DNA from 3 places in the Pragia fontium genome. Region 3 is predicted to be linked to each of the others. Evidence: predicted binding sites of a transcription regulator. Region 3 holds the regulator's gene; each other region holds the start of a gene.
The links. Region 3 encodes Fur, which represses iron uptake genes when iron is present. Its sites were predicted from a motif close to ATAATAATGAGAACNACTATCAA; they were not measured.

Region 1: EL341_RS04820 (TonB-dependent siderophore receptor) is a predicted target of Fur. The motif match lies at 2,214-2,236, and genes of this name have one in related genera.
Region 2: sodA (superoxide dismutase [Mn]) is a predicted target of Fur. The motif match lies at 2,976-2,998, and genes of this name have one in related genera.

Annotation. Positions count from the first base shown of each region.
Region 1 is NZ_LR134531.1:1,152,056-1,157,413, reverse strand. Features, by position in the region: gene mutS (DNA mismatch repair protein MutS) at 1-307, shown strand, start outside; gene EL341_RS04830 (MSMEG_1061 family FMN-dependent PPOX-type flavoprotein) at 473-1,048, opposite strand; gene EL341_RS04825 (ABC transporter substrate-binding protein) at 1,053-2,159, opposite strand; gene EL341_RS04820 (TonB-dependent siderophore receptor) at 2,381-4,492, shown strand; gene rpoS (RNA polymerase sigma factor RpoS) at 4,576-5,358, opposite strand, start outside.
Region 2 is NZ_LR134531.1:3,822,479-3,827,836, forward strand. Features, by position in the region: gene fdnG (formate dehydrogenase-N subunit alpha) at 1-2,530, opposite strand, end outside; gene sodA (superoxide dismutase [Mn]) at 3,084-3,710, shown strand; gene EL341_RS16565 (zinc ribbon domain-containing protein YjdM) at 3,993-4,331, shown strand; gene yiiM (6-hydroxyaminopurine reductase) at 4,496-5,170, shown strand; gene EL341_RS16575 (YibL family ribosome-associated protein) at 5,218-5,358, opposite strand, start outside.
Region 3 is NZ_LR134531.1:1,448,954-1,454,311, reverse strand. Features, by position in the region: gene cstA (pyruvate/proton symporter CstA) at 1-1,642, shown strand, start outside; gene EL341_RS06360 (YbdD/YjiX family protein) at 1,741-1,935, shown strand; gene fur (ferric iron uptake transcriptional regulator) at 2,547-2,996, shown strand; gene EL341_RS06350 (putative signal transducing protein) at 3,057-3,473, opposite strand; gene glnS (glutamine--tRNA ligase) at 3,558-5,225, opposite strand.

The DNA of each region.
Region 1 (5,358 bases), 300 kb from region 3:
CGGTGATACTATCGCCTTTATGCATAGCGTTCAGCCCGGTGCAGCCAGTAAGAGTTATGGTCTGGCGGTCGCCGCTTTGGCCGGAGTGCCTAAAGACGTTATCAAGCGCGCACGTCAAAAGCTAAAAGAGCTGGAATCGCTCTCGCTGAGCGCCGCCAACAGCACCGCTGAAGGCTCACAAATGGCGCTACTTACCGTTGAAGCAGAAACATCCCCGGCGGTAGAAGCGCTGGAAGCCTTAGATCCGGATACGCTGTCGCCCAAACAGGCACTGGAATGGATTTATCGCTTAAAAGATCTGGTCTAGCTATAACGAAAAAAGAACCGATCGCTAAAACCGATCGGTTCTTTAACTTATAAAGAATGGTATCAATCATCACACGACAGGAGAGATTACCGTTTAGGTCGCAGTTTATTTGCAAGAATGAGTCAATTTATCGGATGACACATTCTTTATATTTCTGTAGTCGACTTAAACCGATTCCCGCGCCGTATGGAAAGCAATAATATCCTTCAGCGTTGGTGCACTGTCTTTATTTTGCTGACTTTCAACATCCCACAGTTTAGCCAGTGATATTGCCTGACCACAGTGGATAAACGCCTCTTCAATGTTAACCACAATCACGCACTTCACTGTTTTGCCAGTATCCGTGAAGAACTCACACAGGGAGGGATCAATGGAAACGGTCGCTTTACCGTTTATTCGAAATGCTTCGTTATAACCGGGAATCAAAAATGTCAGGCCAACCTGTGGGTTATCAATAATATTTTGTAGGCCATCTAACCGATTGTTACCGGCATAATCAGGAATCAACAGTGTCTTCTCACCCACCGTTTTTACAAACCCGGGATATCCCCCTTTAGGTGAAACATCCACACCATTTTTACCTACCGTTGCCAACATAAAAAACGGTGACAGGGAAATCAGCTTTTGGCCATAAGGCGCCAAAAAATCAATTTGCTTCTTCACCACCATCTGATGTGGCATGGCGTAATATTCACGCAGTTGCTCTTTTGAAGTGACTGTATGTTCTGGTTTGATATACATAACGCTATCTCTGTAGGGTAAGCCAATAAGTCCCGGTTAACGTCACCGGAAGAAAACGTTGGTTCATTTCATCCATGGTTTTTTGTGGATCGACATCCTGATATAACTCCGGTTGGATCCACTTTGCCATCACCTCTGCTCCCACAATATTGAGCGGTGAACCAGAAAAATAGTTCCAAAAGCCATAAACCCGGCCATTTTGTACCGCATCAAACGTGTTCAGCCCTTTCTCCGCCACCAGTTTACTTAACTGACGTTGGCTAAGGGCCATATCAACTCCGGTACCTAGCGGCAAAGCTTTATTCGGATCGACGCCGGAATGTCCGGTGGCAATATACACCTGAGGGTTTTTCTGAATCAAATATTCCAGACTAAGCTGACCACCATTACCGGTTGGGAATTTATCTGCGCCAACGTTGATGCCTTTAAACAAAGTAATATATTCCCCAACTCCCCCGGTTCCGCTGGTCCAACAACATTCCCAGACGCCAGGATACGCATGCAGTAATACTCGCGGATGTTCTATTTTAGGATCGTTTAATCTGGAAGTAAGACGTTCCATATGGCTTTGATAAAAACCAATTAGCTGTTCCGTCTGCTGTTCGCGATCTAATAATTGCCCTAATAAGCGCACGGAAGGAAGGGTATTTTCTAAAGGTGATTGATAGAAGTCGACAAACACCACGGGAATATGGCTCTTACGTAATAAAGCAATCAAAACCTGAGAGCGAGGAGCCTGCCACGCCTCAAAAATGACTAAATCAGGTGACAAGGAAAGTATGGTTTCTACCGATAATTCATCGCCACTGCCGCTGCCAATGGTTTTCAGCGTTGCCAGTTTAGGAAAGGTCTTCTTGTAGAGTTCATAAGTTGCGGTATCAAATTTTTTCAGTTCACTTCCCCAGCCAATCAGTACCGAAGCCGGATCTTCATGAACAAATGACAAAGCAACAAAGCTATAGCCTGATGCCAGCACTACCCGCTGTGGTTTCTGTGTAATCACCACTTTATTGCCTAATATATCCGTCACTTCTTTTGGCCATTCACTGGCATAGGCCGTTGAAATACTGAAAATAAATATCAGTAACAGCTTCAACAATCGATTATTCATGAAATACGGAACCTTTAATAGCAGGTGAATGGTAGCAGTCTAGTCTAACCGTTAAAAATAGTGATAACGATTCTCAATATATCATTTTGAACCACCAAAGCAGAAGAGTTGTAAAAAATTATTCTCATTTGATGGTTTCAATTGACAGAAACACCTAAATAAAAAGAAAATACGCATGATAATCACTCTCATTACCAATACTGATTCAGGAAACATCATCAATGGATAACCGAGTCGTTCCGACTGGCCTAACCTATCAACCGTTAGCTTATGCTATTTTACTCAGCCTAACGGCAACCGCACCGGCTCTAGCCGCCACTGAAACATCACCCTCAACCAATTCCGGCACTGAGAAGATGGTGGTTATTGGTGGAAATACCGCCTCAAAAATAGATACCCCAGCAGCCGAAACGCCAAGAGCGTTATCCGAAGTCACTCGTGAAGATTTGGATCGCCATGCAAGTAAAAAAATTGATGAGGCCATGCGTTACAGCTCCGGCGTTTTTGCTACACCTTATGGCCCGGATAATAAAACCGACTGGTTAATTGTACGTGGCTTCGGCTGGAGTCGCTATCAAGATGGCCTACAAGCCATTAACGAAAATGGTTTCTATGGTTGGCAGCAAGAAGCCTACGGCATCGAACGTATTGAGATGCTTAAAGGCCCGGCTTCTATGCTCTACGGCCAAAACCCTCCTGGTGGTCTGGTCAACGTGATTAGTAAGCGCCCTACCCGCCTACAACAAGGGGAAGTACAATTATCTTACGGTTCCGATGATTACCGCGACTTCGGATTGGATACCTCCGGCCCATTAAACGACGAAGGCAGCGTTCAGTATCGCTTGGTTGGCTTTGCCAAGAAAACCAACGGACCTAGCGATGGCGCTAAAGACGAACGTTACTATATTGCACCAAGCCTGACCTTTGATATATCAGATGATACCAGCCTGACCCTGTTAACCAGCTACCTGAAAGATAATGCCAATCCGACCAGCGGCTTTAAACTGCCTTATGGAACGCTGCAAAATACGCCATTTGGTAAAGTCGATTATAAAATGTCTTATGGTGAGCCAAGCTATAGCCGCAACAATACTGAACAATTCAACGCTGGTTATGAGTTTAAACACGGTTTTAATGACACATGGACATTCCACCAGAATATGAACTACAGCTATCTGAATATGGATCTGCGTAGTATTTACGGTCTGGGTATGGTCGACGATCGTCACGTTAACCGCGGTTTGACCTACCGTAACGGCAGCGCGCAAAGCTGGGCGATTGATAACCGTATGGTGGGTAACTGGACCTTCGATCGTTTTGAAAATACCTTATTACTCGGAGTTGACTACTTTACCGCCAACTCACGGGGCAAAGATGCCAACCTCTACAGTTTTGGTGCCCCGCTGGATATTTTTAATCCCTCCTACGGCAACTATAATCCCGTGAGTGATGACCAGTTGTTCAGTCATCGCACCAAACGTTTCCAGACCGGTTTATATGTACAGAATCAGTTGAAGTTTGATGACAAATGGTTGCTGCTGCTGGGTGGGCGCTATGATAAAGCCAGATCCAGTGATATCCAGCCAGATACTAACGACCGTCAGGATATGGATGATCATAAGTACACCAAAAGTGCTGGTCTGATGTACCTGTCAGATATCGGTTTAAATCCGTATGTCAGCTATTCCGAATCATTCCAGCCATTGTCCGGCCGTAATAACGACAATAAACCCTACGTTCCGCAAACCGGTCAACAAACTGAGATCGGTATTAAGTACGTGCCACAAGGGTTTAACGGCTACATCAACGCAGCACTCTATGAGCTTTACCAAAAAAATACCTTAACCACCGATCCAAACGATCCGGCGATTCGTAGCCAAACCGGTATGGCTCGCTCACGTGGATTAGAACTGGAAGCCGTTGGTTATGCCACCGATGCGCTGAAAATACACGCCAGTTATACGCTAAGTCGTATCCAAATCATTCGTTCACTCAATGATGAAGAGATTGGTAAACGCTTACCGGCAACCCCGAGAAATATGGCATCACTATGGGCCGATTATGCACTAAGCGGTCCGTTGGATGGATTAACTATTGGCTCCGGTGTGCGCTATATTGGTAGCACTTATGGCGATGCGACCAACACTCAAGCGCTGAAAGTGCCTGATTATACGTTGTGGGATGCCATGATCCGTTATGATGTCAATAAGCAGTGGTCGGTGCAGGTTAACGCCAATAATCTGGCAGATAAGAAATACGTCAGCGCCTGTGACTATTGGTGTTATTACGGTGATGGGCGGACAGTCACCGCGAAAGTGAACTATCGCTGGTAGTGATTGAAGTTAAAAAAACACCGTCTCATATGGGACGGTGTTTTTATCATCTTAACGACTAAAATAACTCACGTTACTCTGAATTATTCCTGAAACAATGCCTCAATACTCAGACCTTGTTTAACCAGAATTTCACGCAGTTGACCCAGACCTTCAACCTGAATCTGGCGTACGCGTTCACGGGTTAAACCGATCTCAGCACCAACATCTTCCAATGTAGCCGCTTCATAGCCCAGCAGACCGAAACGACGGGCTAATACTTCCCGCTGTTTTGGATTCAGCTCAAACAGCCATTTCACAATACTTTGTTTGATGTCGTTATCTTGAATCATATATTCAGGATCATTGTTATTTTCATCCGGTAGGATGTCTAACAATGCGCTGTCTGACTCACCATTTAAAGGTGAATCGACAGAAGTCACGCGTTCGTTAAGGCGTAGCATCCGGCTAACATCACCAACTGATTTATCCAGTTGGATGGCAATATCTTCCGCACGTGGTTCATGATCCAGTTTTTGTGAAAGTTCACGAGCAGTGCGCAGGTAAACGTTCAACTCTTTAACGATATGAATCGGTAAACGGATGGTTCTGGTCTGGTTCATAATAGCCCGTTCAATCGTCTGACGGATCCACCATGTCGCATAAGTAGAAAAACGGAAGCCCCTTTCAGGATCGAATTTCTCTACCGCGCGGATAAGACCAAGATTACCCTCTTCGATAAGATCGAGAAGTGCCAGACCGCGATTGTTATAGCGGCGGGCGATTTTGACAACTAAACGCAGGTTACTTTCTATCATACGGTTACGAGCTGCGGCATCTCCGCGTAAAGCCCGACGCGCGAAATAGACTTCTTCCTGCGCAGTTAA
Region 2 (5,358 bases), 1.7 Mb from region 3:
CAGCCAGTTTATCCAGCGCAAACAGACGGCCAACGCCTTCCGGTTGCATGATAAACGGACCGGTTTCCGAACCAGGTGCCGCGGTCAGGTTAAAGTCAGGTACGTCATTACCGCCCCACTTTTTGCCATCCCACTCGATCAGCATACGCTTCGGATCCCATGGCTTACCCTGCACATCAGCCGATGCTCGGTTATAGATAATGCGACGGTTAACCGGCCATGCCCAAGTCCATTTCGGCGTTAAGCCTAAACCTGATGGGTCAGCATTATCACGCAGCGCCATTTGGTTACCGGCTTCGGTCCAGCTACCGGCATAAATCCAACAGGCGCTGGCGGTGGTACCATCGTCTTTCAGATGAGCAAAGGTAGAAAGCTGCTGGCCTTTTTTGGCTAACACATTACCGTTGGCATCCAGAACATCTTCCAGCGCAACACCGTTAAGCTCTTTGGCCACTTCTTCCGACTCTGGATGATGTGGTCTGGCGTAGTTCCACTGCATGTTCATCAGCGGTTCAGGGGTATTACCACCCTCCGCGTTATATAACTCACGGATTTTAAACAGCAGTGCCGCCAGCATTTCACCGTCGGTTTTAGCTTCACCCGGTGGCTCAGCACCTTTCCAGTGCCATTGCAACCAGCGACCGGAGTTGGCAATCGAACCATCTTCTTCAGCAAAACAGCTGGACGGTAAACGGAATACTTCCGTTTGAATTGATGCCGGATCAACGTCGTTATATTCGCCGTGGTTTTCCCAGAAGCTGGCCGTTTCGGTCGCCAATGGATCCATCACTACCAGGAACTTCAGTTTCGCTAACGCACGGGCGGTTTTGTTTCTATTCGGCGATGACGCAAGTACGTTTACGCCCTGACAAATGAAACCACCCACTAACCCTTGTTCCATACGTTCGATATAGTTCATCCAGTCGTAAGGCTGATCCCATTTTGGTAACCAGTCAAAGCCCCAACTGTTTTCTCTTTGCGCTTTATCGCCGTAGAAACTCTTCATCAAACTCACGAAGAATTTAGGATAGTTACTCCAGTAGTTTACCTGACCCGGCAACATCCCTTTCGGTGTGCTGGCAGCCAGATAATCTTCCAGAGAGGTGTGCTTCTCTGAAGGTAGCGTTAAGTAGCCTGGCAGGCTCTGGGATAACAATCCAATATCTGTGGTGCCCTGTACGTTGGAGTGACCACGTAAAGCGTTCACGCCGCCGCCAGCCATACCGATATTACCCAGCAGTAGCTGAATCATCGCCATGGTACGGATATTCTGCGAGCCGACGGTATGTTCCGTCCAGCCCAGCGCATACAGGAATGTCGCCGCCATATTTGACGCACTGGTTTCAGCCAAGACTTCACAGACTTTGGCAAAATCAGCCTGCGGCGTACCACAGATGTTCTCTACCACATCCGGGGTGTAGCGACTAACATGATGCTTTAACAAATTCCACACACAGCGCGGATCGCTCAGGGACGGATCGCGCAGCGGCTGGCCATTTTCATCGAACTGATAGTTCCAGCTGGATTTGTCATAACGGCGATTCTGCTCATCAAAGCCGCTGAATAAGCCGTCTTCGAAGCCAAAATCTTCACGAATTAAATAGCTGGCATTGGTGTAATGTTTAACGTATTCCGCGTTGATCTTATTATTATTAATCAGATACAGAATAACGCCCGACAAGAAAGCAATGTCAGTACCAGAACGAATTGGCGCATAAATATCAGCCACCGATGCGGTACGGGTAAAACGCGGATCCACCACAACGATTTTCGCGTTGTTGTGCTTTTTCGCTTCCAGCGCCCAGCGGAATCCCACTGGATGAGCTTCAGCAGCGTTACCACCCATAACGACAACAACGTTGGCGTTCTTAATATCAACCCAGTGGTTGGTCATCGCACCGCGACCAAATGTTGGAGCAAGACTTGCTACCGTTGGTCCGTGTCAGATGCGTGCTACTTGGTCGATACCGAGCATACCGAGCGCTCGGGTAAATTTTTGGGTTAATAATCCCGTTTCATTACTGGCTGCCGAGCCACACAACATCCCGGTGCTCAGCCAACGGTTAACCACCGTACCGGCTTCATTCACGTGTTGGAAATGCGCGTCACGGTCGTCTTTCATCAGCTTGGCAATGCGGTTTAAGGCATCATCCCAGCTCAGACGTTGCCACTTATCAGAACCCGGCGCGCGGTATTCTGGATATTGCAAACGGCCTTCACTATGAATGTAGTCGATGAGTCCTGCCCCTTTAGGGCAAAGCGCACCGCGGTTTACCGGATGATCCGGATCCCCTTCAATGTGGAAAATACTACTTTTGGCATTTTTTGCCCCATCACCTAGGCTGTACATTAACAGCCCGCAGCCGACGGAACAGTAAGTGCAGGTATTACGTGTTTCACGAGCGTGCAATAATTTATAATTACGTGTTTCCGCTAGTGCCATAGTCGGCGCAAAACCTAATGCCGCTACAGTTGTACCCGCCATACCGCCAGCGCAGATTTTAAAAAACTGCCTTCTGCTGACCTGCATGGTTTTCTCCTCTATTTGACATAAGAACTTAATCTTTTCTGCGCGGATTATAGGGGCAACTGATGGACAACTTATTGATCTCGATCCTCTATATATCAATCTGTTTTATATGTTAATTTTAATCAAAAAGAGGTATTAATATGTTAAATCACTACCTAAATAGCACTATAATTTATAGCGTTATATATCACTTTATATTCGGTCAAGAAACAGACCAACACCTGATAGTAAAGTAAGGTTATTATCTGATTTAGTGACATATCATACTGAAATGAAACTACAATATCCTTTTTTGAAGTCGCGACGCACTGAACATAAAGCAATATAAGTTACTTTAATTCATAAAGATTATTTACATTTCGACATATTTGACTACTTATAAATAGGTATTAATTAAATACCTAAAAAATGGCTGAAATATTAAAGATACGAACAACAAATAACCACAATAATGATAATGATTATCAATCGTTATTAGATGTTATACTCAAGAGGTGACAAAAAACCCGCTGCCTGCGATCGCGCAGCTAAAACTGTTTTGAGGAGTAACAATATGAGCTATACACTTCCCCCTCTGCCTTATGCTTATGATGCTTTAGAACCTCATTTTGATAAGCAAACCATGGAAATCCACTACAGCAAGCACCATCAAGCTTATGTCAACAATGCCAATGCGGCTCTTGAGACGCTGTCTGACGATCTAAAAAAGCTGTCTGCGGAAGAGTTAATTGTTCACTTGGATAAAGTCCCGGCAGAAAAACGCACCGTATTAAGAAACAACGCCGGTGGTCATGTAAACCACAGTCTGTTCTGGAAAGGCCTGAAAAAAGGTACGGTACTACAGGGCGATCTAAAAACCGCCATTGAGCGTGACTTCGGTAGCGTTGATAGCTTTAAAGAGATGTTTGAGCAAGCGGCAGCCACTCGCTTTGGTTCTGGCTGGGCTTGGTTGGTTCTACAAGAAGGTAAACTGGCTGTGGTGTCCACGGCTAATCAGGATAGTCCACTAATGGGTGAAAGCGTATCTGGCGCTTCTGGTTATCCCATCGTCGGTTTAGACGTTTGGGAACACGCTTACTACTTAAAATTCCAAAACCGTCGTCCAGACTACATTAAAGAGTTCTGGAACGTAGTTAACTGGGATGAGGCCGCTACACGTTTTTCTGCAGCGAAAAAATAATATGACGGGTTAGTACTCGTCTATATAACCGAGGTAGTATCGGCTATTCCGCTATTATCTCGGACTTAAATCCTCAGTTTTCAGCCCTTGCCTGAATTTATCCCCGCTCCGCCCTGAAAAGATCAGCATTCTCCTGATAAATTGGCAATTTTATTGGATGATAATTTCTTTCTATTGCTATCTACTTCATAACCAGATGGTTTATCCCTGTGATAAAAGAGGCTATTTGTAGTAGAATGCCGCCTTAATTTTATTCACGTTCTATTTTTTAGGGAAATTGACATGCACTCTATTCCAGCTTGCCCGGTCTGCGGGTCAGAAAATACCTATCCAGACGGTTCCATGTTCATCTGCCCTGATTGCGCTCACGAGTGGAATCCTTCCGAGCCAGAAGCGACTGACGGCGATGAGAGAGTGGTGAAAGACAGCAACGGTAACGTGCTGGCTGACGGCGACTGCGTGACGCTAATTAAGGATTTAAAACTGAAAGGTTCTTCAACCGTCCTGAAGGTCGGCAGCAAGTCTAAACCTATCCGTCTGGTCGATGGCGATCATGAGATCGACTGCAAAATCGATAACACCAGCATTATGCTGAAAGCCTGCTTCGTTAAGAAAGTTTAAGAAGCATTACCGGAAACAAAGCTGCGTTCTTGACCAAGAATGTGGCTTTGTTTTTAGTTATCCCGTCTATTTCTCCTTGCAATTTAGTCCTGTTCAAAGCTGGATCCGCGCCGCTATAGGCAGTATGCTCATTTCATGGTTACCCCCAATCATCGGCGGTTATGATGCATTATCCCAACGTTTACCTTGGTAAGATCGAACCCTATGAGGGGCATTCTCCCAGCGCAATCAATAAACGTGCCGCTAATGGTGAGCTAACGCTAACAGCATTAGGGTTTGAGGGGGATGAACAAGCAGAAACCCGTCACCACGGCGGGGCCGATCGGGCACTGTGCCACTATCCGCGCGAACACTACGCTTACTGGCAAGCTCAATATCCTGAACAGGCGGAACAGTTTGTTGCCCCGCTGTTTGGTGAGAATATTTCTACCACTGGCCTCAATGAAGAAAATGTCTATATTGGTGACATCTTTCGTTGGGGAAAAGCGCTGATTCAGGTTACTCAGCCTCGCTCCCCTTGCTATAAACTGAACTTTCACTGTGATATTGGTGACTTTGCACGCACTATGCAAAACAGCGGTCGCTGCGGCTGGCTCTATCGGGTCATTTCAGCGGGTAGCGTGAATTCACAACAGGCGCTGGAGCTGGTTAGCCGTAACAGCGATCTCTCGGTAGCAGAAGCGATTTCAATTGCCTTCAACGCCCCTTTTGATGCAGAACAATACCGGCGCATGCTTGCCGCAGCGGGTTTGTCCGCCAGTTGGAGCAAAAATATGCAGATGCGTTTATTAAATCGAAGTATTGAGGATATGGAAAGACGACTGGTTGGTACTCAGTAAAGCGTCAGGCCCGCAAAGTGACCTGACTGACACATAAGAAAAAGAGATTAAAACTGACTGCGGGCAAATCCGGTCACTTCTTTAATGCCCATTTCACGACCCAAAGCCGTCATTGGATGAACAACTTCAAGGCCTTTAACCTTTTTCTTCAGTGCTCCCATATCCGCTTGTTCCGCTTTAGTAATAGG
Region 3 (5,358 bases):
TCGTCGCGACGGTCGCTCATTGGGTGATTTAGTGAAAGCCGAGCTGGGTCAAGTGCCCGGTGTTATTGCCCTGTTTGGCGCCTTTATGATTATGATTATCATACTGGCGGTGCTGGCGTTAATCGTGGTTAAAGCTCTGATTAGCAGCCCATGGGGGGCATTTACCGTTGGTGTGACAATTCCGATTGCTCTGTTTATGGGTGTATATACTCGCTATATTCGTCCGGGTAAAATCGGCGAGGTTTCCGTTATCGGATTTGTGCTACTGATGCTGGCCATTATCTATGGCGGAGAAGTGGCTAAAAGTGAAACGCTAGCGCCCTTCTTTACCCTCACCGGGGTAGAACTCACTTGGGCACTGATTATCTATGGTGGCATTGCTTCAGTGTTACCCGTCTGGTTGCTGCTGGCACCCCGTGATTACCTGTCAACGTTCTTGAAAATTGGCACCATCGTTGGCTTGGCCATTGGTATCGTGATTATTGCCCCTAAACTAGAGATGCCAGCCACCACCCAATTTATTGATGGTACTGGTCCGGTATGGGCAGGCAATCTATTCCCCTTCCTGTTTATTACTATTGCCTGCGGTGCAATCTCCGGCTTCCATGCCCTGATCGCCTCAGGTACCACGCCCAAAATGTTAGAGAATGAAAGCCACGCCCGCTTTATTGGCTATGGCGGTATGTTGATGGAGTCATTTGTCGCCATTATGGCATTGATAGCGGCTTCAGTTATCGACCCTGGCGTTTATTTTGCGATGAACAGCCCATTAGCAATATTAGGACCAACGGTTGAATCTGCGGCTACCGTTGTCAGTTCATGGGGCTTTACCATTACGCCAGACGTACTGGTTCAATATGCCAAAGACGTTGGGGAAACCACCATTGTTTCCCGTGCCGGAGGTGCTCCTACTTTGGCTGTGGGTATGGCACATATCCTGAGTCAGATTACTGGCCCAACCATGATGGCATTCTGGTATCACTTCGCTATCCTGTTTGAAGCCTTGTTTATTCTGACCGCGGTGGATGCAGGTACCCGAGCAGGACGTTTTATGCTGCAAGACCTGCTAGGAACATTTGTCCCTTCAATGAAACGTACCGACTCTTTTGTTGCCAACATTACAGCAACAGCGCTGTGTGTTGCCGCATGGGGTTATTTCCTCTATCAAGGCGTTGTGGACCCATTAGGTGGAATCAATACCCTGTGGCCGCTGTTCGGTATTGCTAACCAGATGCTGGCGGCTATCGCCCTAACGCTGTGCGCAGTAGTGCTGTTCAAAATGAAGCGAGAAAAATATGCCTGGGTCGCCGTGATCCCAACTATTTTCCTGCTGGTTTGTACGCTCACCGCCGGATGGCAGAAAGTATTCGATGCTAACCCGCGCGTTGGCTTCTTGGCTCTGGCGAATAAATATCAGGCATCCTTGGATAAGGGTGAAATTCTGGCTCCGGCTAAATCACTCGATCAAATGAGCGCGCTGATATTCAACAACCAATTAGATGCCGGACTGACCATCCTCTTTATGTTGGTCATGCTCAGCGTGGTGGTTTTCGGTTTGCGTACGGCCTTCAAAGCCAAGGCTAATCCTCAACCAACGGCGAATGAAGTGCCTTACCAACCATTTCCAGCATCAATACAATAACTGACTGATGGCTAAAAACCATTAATCGCCAAGCATAAAAATGGCAGTATGCAAAAGTTTTTAGCAATACTGCCACCATAAAAAGGAGGCCAATACTTATGTTTGAAGACTTAGCAAAAGTAGGTCGCTATCTTGGGCAGGCGGCTCGTTTAATGGTGGGTATGCCTGACTACGATAATTACGTCCAGCATATGCACCTGACCCATCCGGATCGGGAAGTGATGACCTATGAGGAATTCTTCCGGGAACGTCAGAAAGCACGCTACGGCGGAGGCAATGGCCCCTGTTGTTAAATAGATTATGTCCTTTGCCGGTTACCATCGTAACCGGCTTTTCAGCCTCAAAGAAAGCCAATTGATTAATCCTTCGCTTAAAACAATCCATTAACCCAATAATTCATAGATTGCGTGATAACATTATTTCTCATGTTTTGAGCAAGATAGCGCTAATATCAAACTTATTGGCCCATTTATAGCAACAACCATCGAAAAATAGGCTAATCACATGCTACGCTATATAAGTATTTTGATTATTGTTAGCGAACCTGGTGAATGAGTCATTGTACAAAATGCACATCGCATGGTTAGCTTTGACTATGGTTCTCAATGGGCAATTAACCTGCCTCATTTGGCCTTCTTAGTAATTATCGAACCTCATTGACTTGTTGATGGGCTAAGAAAGGATTGGCTGGTTACGGCTCAATACGCCTCAGCAAATCAATAGCAAAGTAAAAAAGTGGAGATGAAATTTCCATAAAACCATAATGATAGCTATCAGTGTAATCGGATTCCCCTACATACCTTGTGGTTCCTATTTCATGTATCTGACCCTATAATGCTATATTATATTTTTGTTAACCGTTCGCTAAAGACTCATGGCGTCCCGAATTTAGGAAGAAATCTGCATGACTGATAATAATATCGCACTGAAGAAGGCTGGACTGAAAGTTACCCTTCCTAGACTTAAAATTCTGGAAATACTTCAGGGGCCTGAGAATCATCACGTTAGCGCGGAAGATTTATATAAACGTCTGATCGATATGGGAGAAGAGATTGGTCTTGCCACCGTCTATCGCGTTTTAAACCAGTTTGATGATGCCGGCATTGTCACCCGCCACAGCTTTGAAGGTGGTAAATCCGTTTTTGAACTAACGCAAAAACATCATCATGACCATTTAATCTGTCTGGACTGCGGCCGAGTTATTGAGTTTAGCGATGAATTGATCGAACAGCGTCAACGGGATATATCCGAAAGATATAATATTAAACTAACCAACCACAGCCTGTATTTGTATGGTAAGTGTATATCCGGTGACTGCCGTAAAGATGAGAATTTGCACGACTCCCGTGGTTAATTAGCTCATTCTTTCAGACTGCTATCATAGCAGCGACAATTGCCAGCATAATTGCTGGCATTATTTTTTGCTGAATTTACCGCAATCGTTACACTTAATTCCATGCTGATAGAAAAAAAGTGGAAAACCCAGCAGAATAAAAATCACAAAAGCGGATTTCTTTCCCTTGGTAAAGAGAGCAACATTATGGCTCCCGCAAGCAGGACAAATCCAATCACTCTCAACATCACTGTCGGGAATTTCCGTCTCCGCTATCGATAGTGAGAAATCCTGCTGCAAAATCTCTTCGGCTTCCTGCGCATCCTGCTCAGCCACCATTAGCCTGACGCCACCTAACGCATCAGAATAAAGCCACTGCATATTAATGGTATGCTCATCGGCAATATACGCGCGGATGCCAGCGGCCTGAAGATTACTTTTAGCAATTTGCGCCTCAAGTGGAAAAGAGTATCGCCCCACTACAACCAACGGCCCCATAATATCTTCCTTCGCCTTAAAAAAATGCCCGTCAGTTTATGCTGGCGGGCATTTTTTATTCAAGCATATTGTCAATCTGGCATACTAGCTGGCTTGAGAAGCCCAGGTATCGCGCAGACCCACCGTGCGGTTAAATACCAGATTATCCGTTGATGAATGACGATTATCAGCGCAGAAATATCCTTCACGTTCGAACTGATAAGCAAACTCAGGCTGAGCCTCTTTTAGGCTTGGCTCAACAAAACCATGGGCAATGGTTAAGGACTCTGGGTTAATCGTAGACAAGAAGTCATCTGCCGCCCCAGGGTTCGCCACATTAAATAAGCATTCATACAAACGGAATTCAGCAGGTAGTGCGTGAGAAACCGAAACCCAATGAATAACACCTTTCACCTTACGGCCATCCGCCGGATCTTTACCCAAGGTTGCCGAATCATAACTACAGTAAATGGTGGTAATTTCACCCTGAGCATCTTTCTCAACCCGCTCAGCTTTGATCACATAAGCATTTCTCAGACGGACTTCTTTACCTAAAACCAAGCGCTTATATTGCTTATTGGCTTCTTCACGGAAGTCTGCGCGATCGATGTAAATCTCACGGCTAAACGGTACACTGCGGGTTCCCATTTCAGGCTTATTCGGGTGAGCCCCAACGGTTAACCATTCTTCGTGCCCTTCCGGTACGTTCTCAATAATAACTTTAACCGGATTCAATACGGCCATGGCCCGCGGTGCATTCTCGTTTAAATCTTCACGTATGCAGGTTTCTAACGCCACCATTTCTACGTTGTTATCTTGTTTAGTTACGCCAATGCGACGGCAGAATTCACGGATTGAAGCGGCCGTATAACCACGACGACGCAGACCCGAAATGGTCGGCATCCGCGGATCGTCCCATCCTTCTACCCTATTTTCAGTCACCAGCAAATTCAGCTTACGCTTTGACATAATGGCGTATTCTAAATTCAGGCGAGAAAACTCGTACTGATGTGGATGACAAGGAATGGTGATATTGTCCAACACCCAATCATACAGACGACGGTTATCTTGGAATTCCAACGTACACAGAGAGTGAGTTATTCCCTCCAGCGCATCTGAAATGCAGTGGGTAAAGTCATACATCGGGTAGATGCACCACTTATTACCGGTCTGATGGTGATCGGCAAATTTAATCCGATACAGAACAGGGTCGCGCATAACGATAAAAGAGGATGCCATATCGATCTTGGCACGCAAACAAGCTTTACCCTCAGCAAATTCACCGTTTTTCATTTTCTCAAACAGCGCAAGGTTTTCTTCTATGCTGCGATCGCGATATGGGCTATTTTTCCCCGGCTGAGTCAGCGTTCCACGGTATTCACGCATCTCTTCAGGACTCAGCTCATCCACATAGGCTAAGCCTTTGCTGATTAATTCAACCGCATACTGATGTAACTGATCAAAATAGTCAGAAGAGTAGCGCACTGCGCCATCCCAATGAAAACCTAACCACTGAACATCATTCTTGATTGACTCAACATACTCGATATCTTCTTTTACCGGGTTAGTGTCATCAAAACGCAAATTACACAGACCTTGATAGTCCTGCGCAATGCCAAAGTTCAGGCAAATGGACTTCGCATGCCCAATATGCAGATATCCGTTCGGCTCAGGTGGAAAACGGGTCACGATAGTCGTGTGTTTACCTGATGCTAAATCTTCGTCAATAATATGACGAATAAAATTAGTTGGGCGAACTTCAGCCTCACTCATTTACTTTTTCCTCGTATGCAAAATGCAAAAGCGATCACAACGTTATAACCTCTTATAATCTAACAACCGCCCTCAGGACACAACCGTTAGTTACAGCAAAGTCAGCCGTCAAGTAGAAAGCCGCTGATTATAA